4 regions of the Paenibacillus azoreducens genome follow, and region 3 is predicted to be linked to each of the others. Evidence: riboswitches for the same ligand, from Rfam matches in the RefSeq annotation. Region 3 holds a riboswitch; each other region holds the start of a gene.
What was found. A riboswitch is a leader RNA that binds a small molecule or an ion and turns the genes downstream of it on or off. The one in region 3 is predicted to bind cyclic di-AMP.
Positions count from the first base shown of each region.

Region 1: linked by a shared signal. The riboswitch ahead of L6442_RS24455 (alpha/beta fold hydrolase) and the one ahead of L6442_RS32330 (resuscitation-promoting factor) in region 3 are both predicted to bind cyclic di-AMP.
Region 2: linked by a shared signal. The riboswitch ahead of L6442_RS07370 (TrkH family potassium uptake protein) and the one ahead of L6442_RS32330 (resuscitation-promoting factor) in region 3 are both predicted to bind cyclic di-AMP.
Region 4: linked by a shared signal. The riboswitch ahead of L6442_RS27085 (hypothetical protein) and the one ahead of L6442_RS32330 (resuscitation-promoting factor) in region 3 are both predicted to bind cyclic di-AMP.

Region 1 covers NZ_AP025343.1:5,507,238-5,510,445, forward strand. Annotated here, with positions in the region: gene L6442_RS24450 (AcpB/EbpR/MafR family transcriptional regulator) at 1-356, opposite strand, end outside; gene L6442_RS24455 (alpha/beta fold hydrolase) at 428-1,249, opposite strand; cyclic di-AMP (ydaO/yuaA leader) riboswitch at 1,405-1,566, opposite strand; cyclic di-AMP (ydaO/yuaA leader) riboswitch at 1,638-1,839, opposite strand; gene L6442_RS24460 (hypothetical protein) at 2,230-2,568, shown strand; gene L6442_RS24465 (AraC family transcriptional regulator) at 2,717-3,208, shown strand, end outside.
Region 2 covers NZ_AP025343.1:1,732,891-1,736,098, forward strand. Annotated here, with positions in the region: gene L6442_RS07365 (CPBP family intramembrane glutamic endopeptidase) at 1-1,377, opposite strand, end outside; cyclic di-AMP (ydaO/yuaA leader) riboswitch at 1,633-1,771, shown strand; gene L6442_RS07370 (TrkH family potassium uptake protein) at 1,838-3,178, shown strand.
Region 3 covers NZ_AP025343.1:7,208,825-7,212,032, forward strand. Annotated here, with positions in the region: gene rnmV (ribonuclease M5) at 1-55, opposite strand, end outside; gene L6442_RS32330 (resuscitation-promoting factor) at 252-1,412, opposite strand; cyclic di-AMP (ydaO/yuaA leader) riboswitch at 1,686-1,906, opposite strand; gene L6442_RS32335 (TatD family hydrolase) at 2,113-2,883, opposite strand; gene L6442_RS32340 (HD domain-containing protein) at 3,050-3,208, opposite strand, start outside.
Region 4 covers NZ_AP025343.1:6,090,413-6,093,620, forward strand. Annotated here, with positions in the region: gene kdpA (potassium-transporting ATPase subunit KdpA) at 1-527, opposite strand, end outside; gene kdpF (K(+)-transporting ATPase subunit F) at 690-767, opposite strand; gene L6442_RS27085 (hypothetical protein) at 908-1,300, opposite strand; cyclic di-AMP (ydaO/yuaA leader) riboswitch at 1,475-1,647, opposite strand; cyclic di-AMP (ydaO/yuaA leader) riboswitch at 1,775-1,985, opposite strand; gene L6442_RS27090 (glutathione peroxidase) at 2,433-2,915, shown strand.

The DNA of each region.
Region 1 (3,208 bases), 1.7 Mb from region 3:
TTTTTGAACGAGGAAAAACTCATGTAGAGCTCTTCCGCCACCTCTTCCGCAGAGGCGTTTCCGTTGTTTACGAACAAAAGCTGCATCAGGCGGAAATAAGGCGTCTCCCGAAGCAGCGGTTCCAAAACTTCCTGAATGCTCGTGCCGTAACGGTCCCGGCGGAAAATGATGCCCCTCCCCCTCGATACCTCGATATGCATGGACGGGGGCAGGAGGTGAAGGGCCGCTTCGACGATTTTGCGGACGGACTTGCCGGATAACCCCAGCTCTTTTTCCACCTCGGCAAACGTAAACCACCGCTCCTCCCGGTCCAGCAGCTTCAGCAGCGATTTCAGCTGCATATATTCTTTATTCATGTCATCACCTTTACCCGTTGCTTCCGCCAGGCCAAGCGGTACCTCAATATTCTAGCCAGCGAAGGCCATATTCAGCCCGAAGGCTGCTCCATCCGGTAAATACGCTGGTCAATCAAAAAATTAAGCAAAATACGGTTGAACTCAATCGGCTGACATAAATGACTTGGATAGATCGCGTCTTCAATGACCGCCTTCTGTGCGCAGGAGAACCACTCTACCGCCTTGTTCATCTGGTTCACAAACCATTCGCTTTGTCTGCCCGCTACGCATAATATCGGCATTTTCAGCCGCGTTGAACCCGGATCCGTATGGACCTTCAGCAAAGCCATCCGCTGCTTGATCGATTCGGTAGGCCGTTTATGAAACAGCTCATTCCGTAAAATACTGTAAGCCGGAATCCAGCGGTGGTATGTCACGCGGAGCGAGCGGAGGAAAAATTCCGCAGGCAGATAATAGGAAAGCCAGCTGCATGCCTCGAGGATTTTCCACAGGCTGCTTTTGGTGCCAAAAGGACCGCATGGACCGTAGAAATAACTGTCCACCAGCACAAGCGCATTTACCCTGTCCGGGTAAGAGGCCGCAAACTTTTGCACAAGCAAACTTCCGCTCGAGCAGCCGACAAGGGTCACTTTCGGGATATCCAGTTTATCCATTAATTCGTTTAAATCCTCGCATTGCGTCTTGACGATCTCTTCCACTTCCACGTTTAACTTCCCCGAATTTCCGTATCCCCTCAAATCAAGCACGATGACTTTGGCTCTTTTGCTGAAATACTCCACTTGAGGCTCAAACATATGATGAGATGAAAGATGTCCATGAATAAAAACAATGGGCACGCCGCTGCCATGCGTCTCATAATACAGCGTTGTTCCGTTCACTTCTATATTAGGCAACTTCCTTCTCCTCTCCATTATGCATTATCTGACGATGCCTTCTTTAATCCAGAACTAAATCCGAAAACAGCAAAAAAAGAAGCACGGGAAAGAGGAACTCTCTTTCCATGCTTCTTGAGGCAAGGCAAATAAACCTTGCATTGCATGTATAAAAAGCAGCCTCTCTTCTAACGCTTACGAGGTTAGCTGACGGATTCGGACCCAAGAGTAGCCCTACTCGAATGCTTTTTCGAGATTCACCCCATGTGACGAATGATTGATCATCACGGCCGGTTCCCCCGTTTTCCGTCGGAACGGAAATTCAGCGATCTTAGACATCCATTCAATTTTCCGCACAGAAAAACACAGAGCAGGTACCCTGTGTTCGTTGACAACTCACAGTTTCACTCCTCTCTCATAGCGACGCTTACGAGGTTAGCTGTCGGATTCGGGCAGTGAGAGTTGCCCTGCGGATTGGAAGCCGATATTAAACCGCCTCTTCTTCCGATTCACCCCTAGCAGCGGCTTCATTCCGTATGATCGGAATGCCATGCCAATGCTGATTGTGGTTCCCCCGCTTTTCGCAATTGAAAATTCAGCGCAATTCATTCATGAAGCGAAGATACTTCATAATGAGTTGACTATACGCCTGAGCCGGCAAACTGTAAAGGATGGTTATGATAGAATTCATGGCCTTTTTTAAGGCTATTGCCGGTTTCCGGTCACTGAACTTACTCAATCATTCATTTACAACCGAAAGCTTCCGTTTACTTGATTTATGTTCCGCATAACACTTGATGAGCGGCCCCCTACAGAAGCGGATACAGGGACATTTGCTCGCCTTTCAGAATTACCGGCTTTCAGAAGGCCTGTTTGGCAGCGAATGAGTAGGATGGAGAAACTTCGAGTTCTTCTTTTCGACCAATGACTGGCTTCGTGTCACATGGAACACCGTATTTCTGAATGGGCTGTTTCTTGTGTTCGGTTTGGGGACGGCAATCATGCTCTCGGTGCTGCTCAATGAAGTCGCGGTTAAATGGTTCAAGAAGACGGCACAGTCATTTGTCTTTTTGCCATACTTCATTTCTTGGCTGGTCGTTAGCATGATGGTGCAGACGATGTTCAGCTCATCCGAAGGAATGGTGAATCAGGCATTGACCTCTCTAGGATTTAAAGGGGTAGATTATCAGGTGGAGACTACGTCCGTATGGTTAGCATCTTCTTGCTATGACTGCTGTCTAACACAAAGCCCCGTTACTAGCCGTAAGAATCTTCGATTCTTCGCTGGCGGCGGCTTCTTTTTTATTTCCCCCTCCCAAAGTTGCCCCTTAAAACGTTAGAGCCGGTAAGGAATACTCCCGATGAAAAGACGATTGAGAACCCGAATAGGCAAATAAGAACTAGGCAGAAACAACGTGATTAGATATCATAGAATTTAAAAATAAAAACACTTTCCTTGGGATAATTAAGAGGGGGCGGCATTTTCATATGTTCAAATCGACATATCTGCGTATTTTTTTATGGAGCTGCATCTTAATTACCATCATTATCATCCCGTTTTCATTATTTCTGATTCAGCGATTCTCGGATTATGCCTCCTCCCAGCTCGGATATATCAACAGGGACAGAATTGAAGAAACATTAGACCGTACGGAATTCATCCTGGCTAAACTGAAGTGGTACGGTTTGAACATATATGAAGATCAGACCCTTCAGAACTGGATATACTCCCTCGGGGATGATCCCTTGCTTGATGCCGCAGCCCTGCAGACCTTGTCAAAATATTTATCCAAAGAATCCTTTTTTGAAGGCGCTTACTTATTTAATATGCGCCGGGAAAAAGTAATGGATTCCAAAGTTGGTCTTCTTTCATTCGACGAGTTTTCGGATCAGACGATATTGAAGCGTGTTAAACAGAAAGGCCCGTTCTTATTACGGTATTCCCACTATGAGACCGGAGGGAAGTCATATATATCATTG
Region 2 (3,208 bases), 1.8 Mb from region 3:
CGTCGGGATCAGGCAGGCGAGAAAGGTATTCCTCACAAGCTTCTTCATCATCGGAATGCCGAACAAGCGGTAAACCGCCTCTTCGGAAATGCCGGCCATCCATGCCATAATCGGCAGCAGCCATGGATAAAGCATATTGTAAGGCGATTGGGTGGCGTCCGTGGTAGACCAGCTGTGAATGCTCTTATCCAGCACGATATAGATGACGGATTGAACCCCCATCAGTATGAACGCCCAGAGATAACCGGTAAACATGCTGTGAAGCACATAAGATCCGTATCCGGGTTCTTTGGCCCTTGCCCAGGCATTAAGGCCTCTTTTGCGCCAGAGTCCGTCTCCGCCGACCAAGGAGAAGTACAGAAGGGCTGCCATAACCATGTTAAAAAAGGTTTGAAAAACCAATGCAAGAGAAAGTCCGAAACCGGATAGGCCTTCGGCTTTGTATACAGGCAGCAAGTTGTAACTGCTGAACGTCGCTACCGCAAAATAAAATACGCTTAAAAATATTCCCCGCTTAAAGGAAGTATGATGGCGGGTCAAAGCGCTGTATACAATCGCGAGTACGCCAAGCACAAACGTTAACAGCCCATATCCTAACATCGTCAGCCATTTGGCCAAGGATGTCTGCTGGCTTACGTAAGCCATGTGGGACTCGGGAACCGAAAAAGCGGGCTGGAAGGAGTGAATGGCTCCATCTTCGAACGTAAATTTGATCTGGAGCTTGGAACTTCCGATAGATTGAGCCGGATCCGTATAGACAAGTCCGGTTCCGCTCCTTCCGGTCGATACCTCCAGCTTTCCGGCATTATATCCCATTTGCTGCAGCCACGGCTCGGCAAGCTGCTGTTTGTCCTGCAGAGACAGATCTCCTTCGACGATTTTCAGCTTGCTCTCCCGAAGTTCCTTATTTGGCTCCGCCATCGCTGCTGCATATTTCGAGTAACGCGGCGTGACGGAAAAAGCGACGACTTTACTGGAGTTCATATGTACATCAACGCTTGCGGAACTATTTTCCCCTTGCGTAGCCAGACGGACCCGAAAGACATCGTAGGGATAATTCTTTTCATATGTTTTATTGTATTTCTCCAGCAGCTTTTCCCTGGACAAGTATCCGAATAAATCTGAACTCGATTGGTAGGTAATGACCGCGTCTTTGTTTTTGTCGATTTGAAGATGCAGCGTATCTTGCGCAAAGGTCTCGGCGGCGCTGAGGGCCTGCTCTTTACTGATTACTTTTGTATTCTGCTGCTCAAGCGTCTCCGAAGCGGTGGACGGCAAAATTTGGAACAGGACGAACAGGACCAGGCCGATGACCGCAAACACTCCGAGCCGTTTATAATTGACTTTGAGCTGAAGCGGTTGTCCGACAGGATTCATGAAATGCCTCCTTACATCATTAGTTTCTGGTTATATACATAGTATAAACGTAAACATAGCATACGATGTCCACCTAAAGCCAGTTTTCCGTTCAATTAGACATGAAAAAACGATGAAAATGAAGAAAAGGATTTGTAAACGCAAGAGAATGGCAGACTTTTATGAGAATTGTGATGCAATCAGGCTATATTCCGAGCTATTCATGCGAATAATGGCTTTGTGATGTAAAACAATAAGGATTATAATTTTGATGCAATTGAATAAACGCCGAATTTCCGCGCGAAAACGGGGGAACCATTATTTAGGGGTGAATTTCGCTCTAAAGGAGCGAATAGGGCAACCTGTGCATGTCCGAATCCGTCAGCTAACCTCGTAGGCGTTATGCAGCAGGAGCCCAAACCGAAAGGCATTGGATTTCCGATGCTTTTTTTCTTTTGACTTTTTTAATGAGGTGAAGATATTGACAGCTAAATTGAAGTGGTTTCGATTGGCTCCCCCGCAAATTCTTGTTTTGGGGTTTGCCGCCATTATTTTGATCGGGGCCATACTACTTACTTTGCCGATCGCGAATACGACGGGCAAGCCGCTTCGCTTTATCGACGCCCTGTTTACAGCAACTTCGGCGACTTGCGTTACCGGTTTGGTTGTCAAAGATACGGGGACGTTTTTCAACCCCTTCGGACAAGTTGTGATTATGCTGCTCATTCAGGTGGGCGGTCTCGGGTTTATGACGATGGCGACTTTATTTTCCCTTGCGCTCAAACGCAAGATTTCGCTGCGCGACCGTTTGATCCTTCAGGAAGCCATGAACCAGAACACGATGGAAGGCATCGTGCGCCTGATCCGGAAGGTCCTGCTCTTTTCGCTGATTATCGAAGGCTGCGGGGCCGCATTGTTTGCGATCAGCTGGTCCTTTGACATGCCGGTGGGCCGGGCGATTTACTTCGGCATTTTCCATGGGGTGTCCATGTTCAACAATGCGGGATTTGACCTGTTCGGGCATTTTAACAGTTTGACGGGTTATGTGTATGATCCGCTGGTGAACATCGTCGTGATGTTTCTGATCGTGTCCGGCGGCATCGGTTTTATCGTCATGTCGGATCTTGTGGATTACCGTAAGAACCGCAAGCTTTCGCTGCACTCCAAAATCGTGTTGTCCATGACGGGATCGCTCATCCTGGTGGGGGCTGTGGTCATCTTTATTTTCGAATTTACCAATTCCAAAACGTTAGGTTCGCTAAACTGGGGCGGTAAAATTCTCGCTTCATTTTTCCAGTCGGTGACGCCGCGCACAGCGGGTGCGAACACGCTGGATTTGGCGAGCATGCGCCAGGCTTCCCAATTTTTTATGGTCATATTGATGTTTATCGGCGCTTCGCCTGGTTCTACCGGGGGCGGCATCAAAACGACGACCTTTACCATTCTGGTCGGAGCCGTCATCGCTATGATCCGCGGCCGCGACGATATCGTGTTTTTCCGTTACCGGCTGGCCCAGGAACGTATCTTCAAAGCTCTGACCATCACTTTCCTGGCTTTATTCCTGGTGGTGGGAGTATCGATGGTGCTTTCGACGACGGAAGACAGCAACTTCCTGACGATTTTGTACGAAACGACTTCGGCTTTCGGCACGGTTGGACTGACTTTGGGGCTGACGCAGCATTTGTCGCTGATCGGCAAAATATTAATTTGCCTCACGATGTTTGCCGGTCGGCTCGGGCCTCTAACTTTGGCTTATGCGTTGGGTCCTAAAAAAGGCAAGGAGCTGTACCGTCATCCCGAAGGGAAGATCATTATCGGATAGCAGGTTAGCTGTATAAAAGAGATTAGAAAT
Region 3 (3,208 bases):
GCTTCACGGCCACTGTATCGTCCCGTCCTTCCACGACTATAACTTCTTTGATCATGTACTGGCTTCTTCCTTTCCAACAAGCTCATCCGTTTCATGACGTCATGTCTGACGAACAGCTACATAACAAAAAGAAGAGGAATGCTCCTCTTCTTTAGCATGACATTTTCATGATCATAATACTATAACATTAGAAAGATATTGTAAAACCAAATTAGAGGTTGTTCAAAAAGTTCGCTTTTGAACACGCACAATTAATTCAATTCAGGCTTCACCGGACCGATGACATATACCTTAAGACCGGATTTACGGCCAAAGTTATTGGCACGCTTCACGGAATCGTAATAAATATCGATTTTGTTGCCTTTGATCGCCCCGCCCGTATCTTCAGCGCGGCGGTAGCCTACGCCTTCAATGTATACCCACCAGCCAAGCGGAATCACTTTGGGGTCTACGGCGATGGTGCGCCCTTCGGTTACGCGTGTGCCTGTGGCGGTACGTGTTCCGATACCAGGCTCACCGGCGGAATAGGCAGTCATCGATACATGGATCATTTTTTTGTATTGAAAATTAGCACCGGCTTTGTTTGCGCGGTTATTGCTGCTGACCGCTTTGCTCGTTTTGACCGTGCTTGTGCTTGTCGGTTTGACGACTGCGGTTTGAACGACCACTGGAGCCGGCTTTTTGGTTCCTACAGCAACGACTTTATCAAGCGTCTTCGATTTTACTTCTTTGCCAACCATACGTTTAGAGACCATTTGGCCATCATGATACACCTTTTCGATATGTTGGACCATTACGCCCGGAGTACCCTTCTGGATGACACGGACCTCGCCTTTGGCCAGGCTAGGGTCAGAAGTTTTGATGACGCGGAAAGGCAAGCTTTCTTCGCGTTCAACGATCTGCTTGTTAATGCGCACGATGCGAATATCCGTTTTGTCTGTTACAGGTTCCGTCAACGCCGGTGTAATCTTATCGGTCTCCTTCAGCGCGACTCCCATTTCCTTGATGGCATCGCCAACGGTATCCTTGGTTGTGTACCAATTTTTGGTGGAGCCGTCCACCTTCAGTTGTACAGGAACGGCGCGATCGATAACCACCTTGTCTCCATCTTCAAGCGGCCCGCCTAGCGGCATGGATATCTGATCATGCGGCTTGACGCTGATCGCCTGTTCTTCCAGCACTTCTTGTAAAACAGATTTATGTGTCTGAATCGATTTCACTTGACCATCTACCACCAAGTACACCTGCTTGCGCGTTGATGTGTTGACAAGCAGCAAAATCATGATGGTGACCGCGATTGAAACGATAGCTGCAGTAGAGATTTGGCGCAAATTCTCATGCTTCCATCGCAATGCGTAAGACATGCTGGAGATTTTTGAATCATGGGTCTTCTCTGGTTGGAAAACGCCCACTTTCTCGATCCTCCTTACATAGTCCCGCCATTCTAGAGTTACGCATGAATGATTTGACGCGGACTATACTCAAATTTTTACAAGAACCCACAAGGATCATGAGTTCTTGCACCATGAACCCGTCTTTTTTTCATGATTTGTCACCTCCTGTTATACAACAGTATGATGATGCCTTCTCCTTTATTCAAAAACAAAAGAAGCCTGGTAAAGAGCTTATGAGGACTCTTTCGTGGCTTCCTGGGTGTCTGAATGTAGGAAAAGTAAATGCACGAAAACCTCTCTTTATGACGCTTACGAGGTTAGCTGTCGGGTTTGGGCGTAAAAGAGAGTCGCCCGATCCTCACCTGCCCGCTCATGGCGGACGGTTCCGGAATTCACCCCAAAGATTTCCAAACAGAAATCTAATACATAAGCCGGTGCCGGACTTAATCGACCTGCTTGATGTATTGGTTTCCCCGTTCTTTCGAGACCGAAAGATTCAGCGAGACTGATTCATGGAACTGCCGCAAACAAGATACTCCTTACAGCAGCTCTGACTCACTGACAAGATGATATCCTGTTTTGATGCATGTTGTAAAGCGGTAATCAACCACGTTTATTTGAATATATGGTTAAAAATTTGTAATATTCATCGTTTTTTTGGTTAAAATTCTTTAATGCTTCGCTCATTCTCATTTTTTCAGCTGTTTTTCTCCCGTTTTCAAACAATTCCAAATCGTTCCATCGCATTTCTGGTCGTTATTTGGGCAATTTCCTCTACTTCCACCCCTTTAATTTGGGCAGCGGCTTCCGCTACCAACCGGACGTTAGCTGACTCATTTCTCTTCCCGCGGTACGGGTGGGGAGTAAGGTAAGGTGAATCGGTTTCAATCAATAAACGGTCCATCGGCACTTGAGCAAGCACTTCTTTGGGTTGTCTCGCGTTTTTGAACGTGATCGGTCCCCCAAAGGATAGATGAAAGCCCATATTCAGGCATAATTTGGCCGTTTCCCAGCTTCCGGAATAGGAATGCATAACGCCTCCGACTTCACTGGCTTTTTCTTCACGCAAAATTTTGACGACATCCTCATGCGCATCCCGGTTATGGATGACAATCGGCATCTTCAGTTCACGTGCAAGGCCAATCTGCTGGCGCAAAACATGATGCTGTACTTCCTTGGGGGACGTGTCCCAGTAATAATCAAGTCCGATTTCGCCGATCGCGACGACCTTCTCATGACTGCATAAGGATGCAATCCACTCCAGATCGCCCTCTTTCATCGTAATCGCATCCTGCGGATGCCAGCCGACGGCGGCATAAATAAAATCATATGTTTCAGCCAGCTTCATCGTGGACGGAATGGTGTCCCGGTTAAAGCCCACATTGATCATACGGCTGACGCCGTTATCCAAAGCCCGCTGGATGGTCTCTTCGCGATCCTCGTCGAACTGCGGAGCATCCAGATGGGTATGAGTGTCGAATAAATTCATCGTGCTTAACTCCTTTCATGTCGCAAAACATAGTGTAATATTCGCGTCATATTTTGTCATTATCGCATACGAAAAACGTCTATCGTTGTACTTTCACAGAAGACAGACCGCTTTTAGCGGCAGTTTTCTTGCGATATAAGAAGCGTAGGTCGAAACTTACACTTTCTTATATCTTAAAAATACGGGATACCGGGTCGGAAAGAGAAGAAATGACGTCCTTCAGTTTGGATCCCGGATAATATAGATGGTACTTGCCGCGGTGAATGCCGCTGATAGATCGGACAATATCCGACACCTCTGAAATTTCACGCAGCCGTTCCTGACG
Region 4 (3,208 bases), 1.1 Mb from region 3:
CGGGTATGGGCTTTAACGAAGTCCTCAAAGAAGTTCCCCAGCCCGCCCCCTCTGCGCGTAATCCCGCGGATGAAAGCAATGGCAACCACAAGGCCCGAAGCCGCCGAGGTAAACATCATCATCGTGATGACGATCATCTGGCCGAGATACGACATGCCGCTTTCGCCGCTGTAATGCTGCAGGTTCGTGTTGGTCATAAAGCTGATGACCGTATTAAATGACAAGCTGGCATCCATGTTTCCGACGTTGCTCGGGTTCACCGGCAGCCCGCCCATCAATCGTAGAACAAGATAACTGAGGGCCACCAATATGATGTTCGTCGCCAGCATGCTAAGAGCGTATTTTTTCCAGCTCATGCTTGAGCGGTTTTTTAGCCCGATGATTTTAAATAAAATGTTTTCCATCGGTCCGAAAATCTTGTCCGTACGATTGGCCTCATTGGAAAACACATGATATATATAGCTTCCTACCGGCTTGACCAGCAGGAGCAGCACCGCGATGACAATGCAAATCTGCAAAATATCCACTTTCGCTTCCTCCTCATAAAATAACCCCACAAAGTGTCGCGTGACCTTCGAGGCTTATTCCGATTACTTTGCGGGGACCCCGGAAATATAACTCCACAAAGTGTCGCGTGACCTTCGAGGCTTGTTCCGATTACTTTGCGGGGACCCCCGGTTCCCCCTGTACTAAAACCGTTCCGGATGGATCAGGGCATATACCAAATAGATGAATACGAGCAGCGCCAAAACCGACACTACGATCATCGTTCTTCCCCTCCCCCATCCACGATATGGCCGCACCACATCAGGAACAGCAGAAAAACGCCGAACACTCCCGCAAGTGTCACGATCATCAGAAAGTCCATCATGGCTTTGATTTCTCTCCTCTCGGTCATAAAACGCATTTACTTCAGCAAAAATCCAACTTCGCCGTTTAACGAATGAATGATGTGGTTGGCCCCAAGCCCCCGGTATATTCCCGGAGAATTCCCTGTACGCGTAATCACATAGATCGGACGTGAAGTCCAGGGACGGCATATTTGCAAATACCGGCAAGTTAAATTGAGACTATTCTCGAAGATGAAGATCCGGCCGACTTTCTGCTCCGGCACGGCCCATTCATCTGTATGGTTCGTATGAATCCGGATGATTTGCGAAACGCCCAGCTTCTTGAGCGCCCGCTCTTCCTTCAAATTATTGGTTAGCACGGCGAAAGGCCGTTTGAGATAAATCAGAAGCTTAATAAATTTGCGCCCGGCTTCATTAGGCGCCGTAACAACGATGAGTTCCTCTTCCACGGCTTTCGCCCCCTTTCCGGCAAGATGTCCAGTCTATTAAAAAATCCGTAAGACCTGCTTTACAGCCTTTTGCCGAGTCTGCTTCACAACAAAAAAGCCGCAGGAAAGAGGTCCTTTCCCGCGGCCTGTTACCCATGGCGAAAGAAAGCCATGAAAACACTGCCCACGACAAATGCTGCCTCTCCCTATACGCTTGCGAGGTTAGCTGACGGATTAGGGCGTGAGAGTCGCCCATCCCCCCATCGTCCCTTTTCGGGACGGGAGGATTCACCCCGGGCACCGCCAATGCGGCGCTAATTTGGGTCCCCCGCTTCCGGCCCGCAGCCGGAATTAAGCGTTAAAGACATTCAAATCAATCGTTAATTTTCCGAAATTTTTGCATTTCCTTTCATTTTCAAACCATTTTGGCAACAAAAAACCACAGAGGTTAATAGGTCCCCTGCGGTCGATACACATCGATCACAAGTTTCATCATTCCTCTCTCATACGACGCTTACGAGGTTAGCTGACGGATTCGAGCGGTGAGAGTCGCTCTACCCGCGTTTCGGATCCATGGCATCCGTTCCGCGGGATTCACCCCTGCGGTACCGCCTGCTTCCGACTCTCACACCGGACAACAGGAATACACGCGATTGGTTCCCCCGATTTCCGCCACCTGCGGGCAGAAACTCAGCGATTAAAAATGGAAACGTTTAGAATATGTTTTGAATACGATTTGAATCATACACCCGCGCGCAAAACGTGTAAAGGTGACGCGAAATCACCTATCGCTTAAAAATGCGGCATTTTGAATTGAGTTATCGCTTACAAGGGTTTTTATCTCCTCTAAAGTCGTCCAACCTCTTTATTTCACCTGTTTTCGTAAATCAGGCTGTCATTTTTCATCCTCCTGTCCGCAAGGGAATCTGGAATTTCCGGTAAACCGCCGATATGATGCGCAAAAACATGCATTCTGTTAAAAAACAGCTTTTACCACCCGCAATCCCCCGGAAATTCCCTGATACAAGATACCATTTCCATTGACGCCGAATTGAAACGGGATGACTCATTAAGTAAAATGAAGTTGCATATAACAAAAGCGCTGCAATGATCAGGTTTTACATATCAAATAAGATGGAAGGAGGGCAAAAACATGTCAGTATACGATTACCAAGCCCACACGCTTCAGGGAAAGGCCGTACCCTTGTCCGTTTATGAGGGGAAGGTACTGCTGATCGTGAACACGGCGAGCAAATGCGGATTTACGCCGCAATACCGCGGGCTTCAAGATTTGTATGAAAAATATCATAAACGAAATTTTGAAATTCTCGGTTTCCCAAGCAATCAGTTTGCGCATCAGGAACCAGGGAATAACGAGGAAATTGCGGAGTTTTGCCAGGTCAATTACGGCGTCAGTTTCCCGATGTTCGAGAAAACCGACGTCAACGGCGAAGATGCTCATCCGCTCTTCAAGTACCTTACCGAACAGGCCCCGGGAGTTCTGGGATCCAAAGCGATCAAATGGAATTTCACCAAGTTTTTGGTCGACAAAGAGGGACATGTGGTGAAACGCTACTCCCCGCAAACAACGCCGGATAAACTGGAAGAGGATGTCATTAAACTGCTTGGAGACTGAAATGCATCTGCGGAATAAAACATGTAGTAGCAAAAAAGAGGCCTGGCGGCCTCTGCAGGCTGTCGAGAACATCTCGGCAGCTATTTTTATGTTCATCGATTATATAAGTGTTCGGCGGAGCTTATGTATTCTGTAACTGACAGGAAAAACATCCGCTAAACGCGGCCCTCGCTTCTTAGAGGGTACTTCGATAGACGTTTTGCTTTATGTTTCAGGCCGGACGGAATGCAGCCCTTCGGAACGACTGCTTTGATCACCCGACGATGTCTGCGGTTGGACTGGCTAACGAAACA